Regions from separate parts of the Paenibacillus sp. JT22N1 genome, predicted to be linked through region 1. Evidence: riboswitches for the same ligand, from Rfam matches in the RefSeq annotation. Region 1 holds a riboswitch; the other holds the start of a gene.
What was found. Region 1 has a riboswitch for cobalamin ahead of AC58UU_RS15780 ((2Fe-2S) ferredoxin domain-containing protein). Riboswitches for the same ligand answer to the same signal wherever they lie in the genome.
Positions count from the first base shown of each region.

Region 1 (6,107 bases):
GATCATCCAGAATCTCCAGCACCCATTTTCTCATAGCGGCTAAATAATTAGGGTTGTGTGTCTTTGGATAAGGACTCTTCTTGCGAGTTAGCACATCGTCAGGTAGAACGCCTCTGAGTGCTTTGCGCAAAATACCTTTCTCCCGATCACCCGATGTTTTGATTTCCCAGGGAATATTCCAAACATACTCGACAAGACGGTGATCGCAGAAAGGGACGCGGACTTCAAGGCCGACCGCCATACTCATCCGATCCTTACGATCCAAAAGTGTTGGCATGAACCGGGTAATGTTTAAGTAAGACATTTCTCGCATACGGTTTTGCTGCTGTGTTTCTCCAGCTAACCGCGGCACTTCGTTCAATGCTTGCTGATACCGATTGCTCACATATTCGACTGGTTTGATCCAATCCACAAGATCGGGAGCCAGCAGGTCGACTCGATTGTTCAGTTTTAAGGACCATGGGAACGTCCCCGCAGCCAAAGCTTCTTCGTTGTGGAACCAAGGATATCCACCGAATATTTCGTCAGCAGCCTCGCCGGAAATGGCAACCGTTGCTTCTTTTTTGATCTCACGGCAAAATAAATAAAGAGACCCATCGACATCAGCCATCCCTGGTGTATCGCGGGCAAATACCGCTGTTTTCAGTGATTCCACGAGTTCAGGTGTGTCGAATTCAATATAATGATGCTCTGTCCCCAGATGCTCTGTCATTCGTTTGATCCAAGGTGCATCTGAATTTGGTTGAAATACATTTGCTTTAAAATGCTTGTCATTATCTTTGTAATCAACAGAAAAGGTATGCAAAACGCCTTGCCCGCTCTCCTTGTAATGAGCAGAAGCAAGTGCAGTAAGCGCACTAGAATCGAGTCCACCCGATAGTAGAGTACAGATGGGTACATCAGAAACAAGTTGGCGCTGGGAGGTGTCTCTAAGAAGTTGCCCAACTTGTAATGCCGTAGCGTCGATGTCGTCTGGGTGCTGGTGGCTTTCGAGCTTCCAATAGGTACGAATGGATAAGCCATTGCGGTCAAATACAGCGCATTGTCCTGGTTTGAGCTCAGACATGTTGCGATAAATCCCATGACCAGGTGTGCGAGCTGGACCTACTGCGAAGATCTCGGCCAAGCCTTCCGCACCAACTTCTGCTTCGAAGTCGGGGTGAGCGAGAATGGCTTTCGGCTCAGAGCCGAATAGAAGCACACTATTTTGATGAGAATAAAAAAGCGGCTTTACGCCAAGCCGATCTCTGACCAAATAAAGGGATTGTTCCTGATCATTCCAGGCCGCGAAAGCGAAAATGCCATTAAGTCGATCTACACAAGCTCTCCCCCACTCGATAAAGGCAACAAGCAGCACCTCTGTATCACAGGTCGTGCGGAAATGATGTCCACGAAGTTCGAGCTCCTTTTTGAGTTCAGGGGCGTTATAGAGTTCGCCATTATATACGATCGTATACGTGTAGTCTCCTTGTTTCCGTACCATGGGCTGAGCGCCGTTTTCTGGATCCATTACACTAAGACGCCGATGGCCGAGGGCACAATGCTGTGAAATCCATGTACCAGAAGCATCAGGTCCACGCAAATGGAGCGTTTCCGTCATATTTTCTAGAATGGACGGGTACCCGGTCAAGTCTTTCCGCCAATCTATCCAACCCGTTATTCCGCACATAGACGTTCCTTCCTTTCCTTATAAAGAGAGCATGATGATAAAAGGTATGCAAACTCAAGGTAGATAATGTCTGTCCAGAACTGGATGGGCGCAGTCATCCGGACGGATTTTGTGTTTTGTTGACAGGCCTGATACAATAAACCCAATTCTTACTTACTAAATGACAAAGGTGATGACAATGAAAAAGAAACACTCTAAAGCACAAATTGATTATCTGGCCTCAAGAGAGCATTTTCTGCAAATCAGTAACCAAGCGGATAAACGTATTGCAGAATTAAAAGAAGAAGGTAAAGAAGTAGGGCAAGCAGAAATGGAAGAAATTATTGAGCGTGTCGGCCTACATCGTGCTTACAATGAACTTACCCAAGCGGAGAATGTCTTGATTAACTGGACACAAACGGCTATCAAAACCGAACCGGAATTTATTCAAAACCGCACTAATTTTGAAGAATTGTACGAAAAAGTCAAAACAGATGCAGAAGCAAGAGGCGCGATTCTTAATCTTGCCATGCGTTTAAATTTAGACCTTGTGTGACATTCTAAAGAGGTAGTGCCATTCTTTCTTCAGGAGGCGAATGCTCATGGATAGTCATTTCATTAGCAAGCTGCACGACAAGCAGAGGAAAGCCGCGAAGAATCTCAGGACCCAAGGTGACGGTCAGCCAGGCAGTAATTTGCCGCACAAGAAGCACTAAAGTCTAATGGCACCATCAAGAGCCTGTAGGGAGGTTTCCTTACAGGCTTTTGCTTTTGTGTTCCCTTTGCCTTCGTCCTTTATGGGTATTTTATACAGCATATTTGGTGCGGCATCTCTCCATACTAATCAAGTGATCATTACTTCAACTCACAGGAGGATCAATCTCATCATGAGCAAAAAGAAAAGTAAAAGTATGGATCAGAGGATACAGAGCACAATCGATCATTCGAAGCAATCTTCTCGCATACAGTCGAATCTAGATTCAACAGAACCTGGACATCACCAACCGAATCGTCCTTCCGTTTAAATGTGTGATTTGAAATCGTAAATACAGCTTCGATGAAGTCCCTACCATTTGGTTGGGGCTTTTTCCTTGTATGTAAATAGACTATGAGGTAAGATGATGGTTGAGTTTAAATGATTTGAATAAACTCGGTCATAATTTCATATTCGAAATAGGTGCTTGCACCTCGCTATCCAAGCGCAGGGTAAGCTTAAAAGGGAAGATCGGTTCAAAGCCGACGCGGTCCCGCCACTGTAACAGAGGAGTCAACGTCTCTATGCCACTGATCGACCGATTGGGAAGGCTGACGTTTGATGAAGATCCTGAAGCCAGGAGACCTGCCTATTTCAGCAGCACAGTTATATACCTACGGGAGATAGGGAGGTGTTCTTATGAGTACGTGGGATCTATCAACAGTCCAACATCATGTACTTATCTGTAACGGAGGATCTTGTCTGAAAAATTCAGGAGATGAAACAACGCTAGCCATCCGAGATGAAATTTCGAAGCACGGAGCCGAGCATCTAATACATACAACTCGGACTAGATGTAATGGGCGCTGTCAGGATGCAGGTGTTGTTACGGTGTATCCGCAAGGGATTTGGTACAAGGAAATGACACCAGAGACTGGGAGAAGGCTTGTTAGAGAGCATTTATTAGAGGGGAAACCACTCCAAGAACATATGATTTATAGCTTTGAGGAACGCTTTGTGCCAACCGGAAAAGGAAATAAGGGCATTAGTCGCATACAAAGTAAATAATCAGATAATGAAAGTTTGAAAAGGTAGATATCCCAAATGGTTTATAAACCTTTTGGGATATCTACCTTAAAGCACGTATCCATAAGGACTTCCGCCAATAGGGGGAGGTCCTCTTTGGTCAGAATTTATATGTTTTAGGTAAGGGGTGAGCAAAGCTTACCCCTTATTTATTCGTGCCCTCCAGATTAAGCACGTTTTCAGAGCTTATTTGGCACGGACGCGCAGGATGGTCTGCTGAGAAGTCGATATTCAGCATCTCAGACTCTGTCGACTCGGCGAGCTCTCACTGAAAGCGCGGTTATCGCGCTTATTGGTTCGGGTGCTCCTGAATAAGCGCGTTTTCCGCGCTTATTCAGCGCGGGCGCGCAGGATGGTCTGCTGAGAAGTCGATTTTCAGCTTCTCAGACTCTGTCGGCTCGCAGAGCTCTCGCTGAAAGCGCGGTTTTCGCGCTTATTGGTTCGGGTGCTCCTGAATAAGCGCGTTTTCAGAGCTTATTTGGCACGGACGTGCAGGATGGTCTGCTGAGAAGTCGATATTCAGCTTCTCAGACTCTGTCGACCTTGGCGAGCTCTCACTGAAAGCGCGGTTTTCGCGCTTATTTGTCATACATGTTCATAATGGAACGACAAGCCACTAAGGTGGATGAAAAGAGCTAAACATTGAATTAGCGGAACGAGAGGGCTACCATTAATAGATGCATGCATACATGAAGAAGCTGTCCCTCTAACTATTTATCACTGTTGGGACAGCCACTTTTAACTTATATAGAGTCGTTGATGATAATTATAAATAGACTTTTTGTAATAATGCTGTAAAGTCCTTCACATTCCTTGGTGCCGAGACTCCCCGACGACTAGCTTCAGGCAATGCTTCCCACAAATCTAGCAGCATGGGCCTATCAAGACCAAGCATATTGATAGCCTTGCTATCATTGAATATTTCATCTGGCGTGCCTTCCATGACGCATTGTCCTTGATCCATCACTAGAATCCAATCAGCCCATGAGTAAGCTAGGTTCATATCATGGGTGGCCATGACTAACGTGATTCCGCGGCTATGTATACGGTCAAGTTCCTCGACAAGCTGTTGTTCCGAGATGCGATCCAGATAGGCCGTTGGTTCATCCAGAAGCAGCAGCTTTGGTTCAAGCACAAGCACACCGGCTAGGGCTACTCGTTTCTTTTGACCAAGGCTCAAGTGGTGAATGGGTGTATGTGCTAAATGTTCGAGTCCCATCGTACGTAATATCGCTTCTGCTCGGCGAGTAATCTCAGGCTCAGGAGTAGCAGCATTTCGCAAACCGTAGGTGACATCCTCATAAGGAGTATTCAGTATGAGCTGCTGTTCTGGATCTTGAAAGACAAGTCCAACGTCTTGACGTAACTGTTTAAGTTCTTTGCGGGTGTAAGTCAAAGGTTCGTTCTTCCATAAAACTTGACCTGATGAAGGTGAATGAATGCCAATAGCTTGAAGAAATAAAGTAGATTTGCCAGAACCATTATGACCGCAAATGGCCGTTTTTTTCCCCTCGGGGATTCGGAGCTTTAATTTGTTTAAAGCCTTGTTCTTTGAAGCAGGGTAGCTGAAACTCACTTCTAAGGTTTCTAAAATCGTGCTCATCAGATACTCCTCCAATTCCAACGCAGCCAAATTTCGAGCAGCAGTAAAAGCGTGATTCCTATATAACTTTCCAGTTTATATCGAAAAGGTACAGGATGAGCTTGGTAGGGGGCCATGTGAATATCATCCGTAAAGCCTCTGGAGACAAGGCCATTTGACAGTGATCTATACCGCTGCATCGTTTTGATAAACATTTGAACAATAATAATGGCTGTATCCTTTAGTTTATTTTGGAAACCGGTCTGACCGCCTCTTGATTGCTGAGCTACATACATGTTATTGGCAATTTCAAATAGGATGAACAGAAACCGATACATAATAAGCATAATTTCCAGAACCAGCTTGGGAACACGAACTTTTTGTAAGACTTGCAGCAATTCAGAAAAAGGAGTACTGAACATAATAAAAGACACGCAACTTAGGCTCGCAATAATACGAACGAATAATTTTCCAATTAGCAGAAGACCAGTTGAAGTAACGGACAACTTCCAGTTAATAAATGTAAATGTCGCCACCTCATGAATATCAGGCAAGGCTGCTTGCAAAGGACGGATCTCTACGACTAATGCGGGTACACTACTTACAAAAAAAAGACATGCAGCACCGATGATAGTTACATAATATTTGATTGGAATGCGAGCGTAGCCTACCGTCCACAGGGCCATCCAAAACGCTATAAGTACCTGGACCGCAGGATGCGTAAGATAAGAAAATATCAGCATGGTAACTGCAAAACCGCACTTCCACATCGGTGATAGGGGGCGTAAGGCATTTTTATAGGAGAGTGAATCGATCTGTTTCATCATTGATTTTTGGATTTAGACGCTTTCCCTTTGAAAAAGCCAAAAGCAAACCCTATGAAGCCAGCGCCAATGGCTGCTTGTAAGGCGAATAGCATACTTTCCGTCTCAGCTGGGAGCTCAAATAAAGAAGAGAACCATGGCGTATAGGAAGGTTGAATACTCTGAATTAATTGTTCAGCGGCGTTATCAGCTCCACCAAATTCACCTTGTACGAAAATAAGGGGCAAGACTGCTAATAATACAACGGCAATCAGCATGAGGGTATTTGCAGTT
Region 1 covers NZ_JCAUAW010000007.1:169,904-176,010, reverse strand. Annotated here, with positions in the region: gene asnB (asparagine synthase (glutamine-hydrolyzing)) at 1-1,669, opposite strand, end outside; gene AC58UU_RS15795 (hypothetical protein) at 1,848-2,204, shown strand; gene AC58UU_RS15790 (DUF4023 family protein) at 2,251-2,364, shown strand; gene AC58UU_RS15785 (hypothetical protein) at 2,536-2,673, shown strand; cobalamin riboswitch at 2,807-3,009, shown strand; gene AC58UU_RS15780 ((2Fe-2S) ferredoxin domain-containing protein) at 3,042-3,410, shown strand; gene AC58UU_RS15775 (energy-coupling factor ABC transporter ATP-binding protein) at 4,195-5,031, opposite strand; gene cbiQ (cobalt ECF transporter T component CbiQ) at 5,031-5,837, opposite strand; gene AC58UU_RS15765 (energy-coupling factor ABC transporter substrate-binding protein) at 5,834-6,107, opposite strand, start outside.

Region 2 (6,107 bases), on a different contig from region 1:
TGATATCCGATATCCAAGAACGTTGTTGGTTCATCCAGCATAAGCAGCCGCGGCTGCTGCGCCATCACTTTAGCAAGAGCGACACGCTGCCTTTCACCGCCGCTGAGGCGCTCGATTGTTCGATCAATCAGCGGTTCCAAGTGCAGCTTCCGGACAATCCCATCAATTAAACCTTCCGCATCAGCCGGCTCCTCACCAAGCCAATTCTGAAAAGGATATCGGCCCATTTCCACCACTTCACGGACCGTAAAGCCTACTGGAGGCAGCGCATCCTGCTGGAGGACAGCAAGCCATCTAGCCAGCTCTTTTCGTGAATAGGAGGATACTAATCGGCCACCCAGGTCAACACTTCCGTTTTTAACAGGATCAATCCCTGATATTAGACGGAGTAACGTCGACTTACCGCTGCCGTTTGGCCCAATAATGCCAAAAAATTCACCCTGCTTGATCTCAAAGCTGATGTTCTCCAGCACTTGCTGTTCCTTAAAGCTTTGGGAAAGGTGCTCCACTTTAATCATCTTGATCAACCTCTTAACGTTTTCTTATCCTTGTGGAGCAAATAAGCAAAAAATGGCGCACCCAGAAATGCCGTGATAACCCCAAGTGGAATTTCGGTTGGACTCAGCAGGGTACGGGCAAGTGTATCTGCCCAGAGGACATAAACGCCGCCACCAATTGCGGACAATGGAATAATCAACCGATAATCCGGACCTACCAATAATCGCACTAAATGTGGCACGATGAGCCCTACAAAACCGATTACACCGGCAACCGAGACCGCAGCGGCAGTTAGGAATGTAGCCACAATTAGCACAATCAGCTTTGTACGTTCTACACTCACACCGAGATGTGACGCCTGCCGCTCACCCAGAGCCAGTAAATTTAACGACCTTGCATAGCTAAGCAGCACGACAAAACCGATAATTAAATAGGGTGAAATGATATAGGTATACGACCAACCTCGCATTGCCAAGCTGCCCATTAGCCAGAAAATGATTTCATTAATGACTTGATTGGAAATAGACACCATAAAGGATACAATAGCCCCTAGAAATGCCTGCATGACCACGCCTGATAAAATAAGCGTCTCCATCTTCAGCTTCCCTTCGATCTGGGCCAGCTTTAGAACTAGAAATAAAGAAATAAGTCCCGTTACGAAGGCAACAATAGGGATCGACCATTGCCCAAACCACGCCACTTGCAGTCCAAAATAGATTAAAAATGCGGCTCCTACAGAAGCCCCCGAGGATACACCGAGTGCATAAGGATCCGCAAGCGGATTGCGCAGCACACCTTGAAAAGCTGCCCCTGCAATAGAGAGTGAGGCCCCTACAAGAATTCCCAGTAATACACGAGGAAATCGTACTTTATTAATGATTTGTTCCGACGACTGCGGCCAGGTGGCATCGATGTGATCTCCCAGCCAAGGGATATGCTTGGCGAGAATACTGGCAATTTGCAGAACGGGGAGATTAGCAGTGCCAAGCGATAAGCTCGCCACAATAGAAAGAAGAAGGAGTATAACCCCTACTCCTCCCCATAGCATTAATTTTCTTTTCATTTTATTTCACCAGTTCGGGATAAATGCCTTTCGCCATTTCAAGCAATCCATCGGTCAGTCTTGGACCAGGACGGCTGAGCATGTTCTGGTCGAGGCCAATCACCTGCTTGTTCTTCACGGCATCAATGGCATCCCAACCGCTTCGCGTACGTATAATTTCATCAAGTGGTTTCTTGCTCTTACTATCGACAACCCCATTGGCGAACAGAATTACACCTGGGTTTTGTTGAATGATTTTCTCTTCACTGATTTGATACCAGCCTTTTCCGTCTCCTGCGACGTTAATCCCGCCAGAAAGCTTGATCAATTCATCCATGTATTCGCCACTGCCCACTGTCCATCCTGGGGCAAATTCAATGTATACCTTTTTCTTGTTCTCTTGCTTGACGTCTTTCACTGCATTAACAACCTTTTGACGGTCCGCTTTCATCTTAGCAACCACTTTTTCCGCTTGCTCCTGATGATCTGTAATCAATCCGTAAGTTTGAATGTTAGCAATGGCATCATCCAAGGTTTTCGGCTCCACTTTAAACACGTTAATATTCAAAGTACGCAGCTTTTCTACCGTATCGGGTTTCATCGAAACCCCAGTGAATACAACATTCGCGTTAGCTGCGATCACCGCTTCTTGGTTAGGTTTCGTTATGCTGCCAAGTTTCGGTTTTGTTTTAGCCGCTTCTGGATAATCATCAAAATCAGATACACCAACTATATTAGCCTCCAGCCCAATTGCAAAAAGGGCTTCAGTCTCTGCCGGGGAGACGGATGCAATACGCTCAGGCGCTTTATCAAAAGTAAACTCCTTGCCCGTAGCATCCTTTATTTTCAAAGGGTAGACCGTCTTTTTGGCTGCTGTTGATGGTGTCGTCGTTGCAGCAGGAGCTTTCGTCCCTTCCCCGCCAAGCTTAGACGGATTAGAAATTTCCGTTTCCTTTTTACCGCAAGCTGCGAGACTAATTGCTGTTACTAGCGCTACTGTAAGAATAAATGCTTTTTTTACTGAATTCCTTTTCATCTAGCAAACCCTCTCTCTGAACAATTTATTTCGATTGACCCTAACAAAAAAGCCCCTTTGTTCTCGAAGGAACAAAGGGGACGATAAATCGCGGCGCTCAGCAACCCGCAGGTTGCTTCCTGATTTAACGCGATCCTTTTCCTCGAAGGATGTCGTAAACGGCACCATGGGCAGGTATCCTGACTCTCCCGGCAACTCATGCCTGGATTACAGTGGCGGGACCGTGCCGGACTTTAACCGGCTTCCCTTTTAAGTGGCAATCTCTTCTTAATGAGCTTACCAGCACCTATGGCTGCATATTTTACTATCAATCTATTTGTCGATTATAGACTTCTTGTTACTTTTGTGCAATTACTTTGAGCACTTGTTTCGACTCATTCAACTTTGGAGCATTTTGAGGAATAAAAGCCACCAAGCCTTTTCCTTCAAAACCTTGTTCTTTCATCCATTTGTTTCCTGCAAGAGGAATACCATATAGATGCTTTTCAGCAGGCTTGCCTTCTTCGGTTATTTGAATAACACCATCCGGATAATCTTCCGGTTTGATCGTATCATCCAAAGAAACGAAACCCGCTTGATTACTAAGTGATTTGAATTGATCTTCCGCAAGAATGAAGATGCCATTGCCTCCTGCAGCCAGTTCTACAATCATTTTTTCCAACGAAAAAATAGGGGATGTATTGACTTTGACTGTAGGAACCTCGCCCACCTTGGACTTCAAGGAAATCTCCAGCTTGTCCCCTGCTTCACTTGGAAAACCATTAGAGCCCATCATAAATATAGATACATCCGGCTTCGGTCCGCCGCAACCCGTAAGGAACACCATAAGTCCCATCATCATAACCAACAGCCATTTCACTTTCATGTTGTAAGCGTACCTCCGTTTGTTATCTGAATCCATCGATAATCGCGAGAAAAGTCGGTTTTCACCGACTTTTTTTCCCATTATGCATATATTCATTTATTTTTCGGTCTAGGATTGTGCTCAATTCAACGACGGAATCAGATGTCATTTCTTCCCCATCAAAAACCATCTTTTCTAACCTGCGTCGCAGAGAATGAATCTCTTCTTCTAATAAGGTAAGGGAGTTTTGCTTCTTCGCACGCTTGGTCAACCAACGTTGTCCGAAATCCTGTTCACGAATTTGAAAATGTTTTTGATAGGTTGATAGTTGATATTCCATAAAAGCCATGCTCATCCCTCCTTACTACAAGAATACCAGTTTTCATCAATAATGAACATATTTATTTACGTTATTCATTACAATTTTCTCATAAAATTTCCAATTCTCTCTAAAGCTTCATTTAGTTGAGAAACACTATAAGCATATGAACAACGTAAGAAACCTTCTCCACCTAAACCAAACACATCTCCAGGCACGGCAGCAACCTTTGACTCAAATAATAGCCGTTGTGCAAACTCTTCTGAAGTTAATCCTGTAGCGACAATACTTGGAAATGCATAGAAAGCGCCTTGCGGCTCATGGCATTCGAGACCAATATCTCGGAACCCTTTTACAATGAGACGTCTGCGCTGGTTATAGGACTCGATCATCCGATCTTTTTCTTCCATCCCATTCGTCAACGCCTCGTGAGCAGCAACTTGACCCATGACCGGTGCGCACATCACCGTATATTGATGAATTTTGGTCATCGCCGAAATCAGCTCCTGGTGACCGCAGGCATAACCCATCCGCCAGCCTGTCATGGCAAAAGCTTTGGAGAAACCGCTAACCAAGATTGTCCGATCTTTCATACCAGGAATAGCCGCGAAGCTCACGTGCTTCTGACCATAAGTCAGCTCCGCATATATTTCATCGGAAATGACAATAAGATCCTTCTCTTCAATGACTTTGGCAATCGGAAGCCAATCCTCATAGGTCATAATACCGCCTGTTGGATTGCTAGGATAGCAGAGAATCAATATCTTGGAGCGTGGCGTAATCGCGTCGCGAAGTGCTTTCTCAGTCAGCTTGAACTGATCCTTCGCGAATGTTTCTATCCCAACAGCTACACCGCCGCTTATGCTCGTAATTGGGGAATAAGAAATATAACAAGGTTCAGGGATAAGAATCTCATCGCCGGGCGTTATCAAAGCTCGGAGTGCTAAGTCAATCGCTTCACTGCCGCCTACCGTAACAAGAACTTCATTCGATGGCTCATATTTCACTTTAAACGACGTATGAAGGTAATCGGCAATCGCTTCACGAAGCTCAGGAATACCTGAGTTTGGCGTGTATTTCGTTCTACCGCGTTCCAAAGAATGCACAGCTGCTTCACGGACATGCCAAGGTGTTGAAAAATCCGGTTCCCCTACACCAAGAGAAATAATATCTTCCTTACTGTTACTCACCAAATCAAAAAACTTCCGAATACCTGAAGGCTTCATTTCACGTACGGCAGGAGCGAGGTAGTCCTGCATCGATTTTACCTTGTTCTGCTGGATCGTTATCTCATCTTTGATCATGACATTCCCTCTTCTTTACGGCGAAACGAGCATCCGGTGATCGTCTTCCTGATCCTCGAATATAATGCCGTCTTGTTTGTATTTTTTTAATATAAAATTCGTCTTTGTTGAAAGTACACGGTCAATCGGCGAGAGCTTGTTGGACACGAAAGAAGCGACTTGTTTGAGAGAACTGCCCTCAATTTCCACAAGTAAATCATAAGCGCCAGACATGAGATAAACCGATTTGACTTCTGGATATAAATAGATCCGTTCCGCGATAGCATCAAACCCGTGTCCGCGTTCCGGCGTAATTTGCACTTCAATTAGGGCGGTAACCTTTTCGTCATCCACTTTACTCCAGTTAACTACTGTCGCGTATTTGACGATGACCTTATCCGCTTCCATCTCGCTTATCGCTCGCGCCACCTCGGCCTCCGCCGTTCCTAGCATAGTGGCGATCAAGTCCGCACTCCTGCGGGCATCTTCCTTCAGTAGTTCGAGAATATTAAGCTTCAAAGCATCCATGGTTAAACCTACCTTTCTGAAATCTGATTCGTTCATCCTTTAATCTTACAATGAATTGCTGTCCAAATTCAATTACTGAGCTTGTTTTAGAACGGAATATTTTTGTAAAACCGAATTTTCCACCTCACAAATAGTAAAAGGCCACTGGGATCTCCCGAGTAGCCTCTGCCTACCAGTAATTTTCAGGATTGTCCGTGAACCAAACTAACCTTCGATTCGGCTTGCAGCAATTTGTTCATCATAGTTCCAATTTCACGATGCTCATACGTTGGGCGTACATGGACATGACATTCTCCCGCCATACAACCGATTCCGACAAGCTTATTCTCATCATAAACCGAGATAACGTGCTCCGATTGGAAATCGTTCCAATCCACAATCGCTTGAGCTCCAAATGTTATGCATTCTTCTGTATATGTCTGTATAAATTCCTGGAATTGACCTTCTTCAGGAAGCGCATTAATGTAGGCTAATTTCACAGTATTTCCACCTTTCATCCCAAACCTTCTTATACTTATAATTATACTCAATTATGAATTTTTATTCAATATTCTTTT
Region 2 covers NZ_JCAUAW010000004.1:169,165-175,271, reverse strand. Annotated here, with positions in the region: gene AC58UU_RS09940 (ABC transporter ATP-binding protein) at 1-518, opposite strand, end outside; gene AC58UU_RS09935 (FecCD family ABC transporter permease) at 524-1,561, opposite strand; gene AC58UU_RS09930 (ABC transporter substrate-binding protein) at 1,563-2,576, opposite strand; cobalamin riboswitch at 2,729-2,881, opposite strand; gene AC58UU_RS09925 (hypothetical protein) at 2,914-3,441, opposite strand; gene AC58UU_RS09920 (aspartyl-phosphate phosphatase Spo0E family protein) at 3,503-3,769, opposite strand; gene AC58UU_RS09915 (aminotransferase class I/II-fold pyridoxal phosphate-dependent enzyme) at 3,838-5,043, opposite strand; gene AC58UU_RS09910 (Lrp/AsnC family transcriptional regulator) at 5,059-5,550, opposite strand; gene AC58UU_RS09905 (hypothetical protein) at 5,733-6,029, opposite strand.
Region 2: another riboswitch for cobalamin. It lies ahead of AC58UU_RS09930 (ABC transporter substrate-binding protein); the one in region 1 lies ahead of AC58UU_RS15780 ((2Fe-2S) ferredoxin domain-containing protein).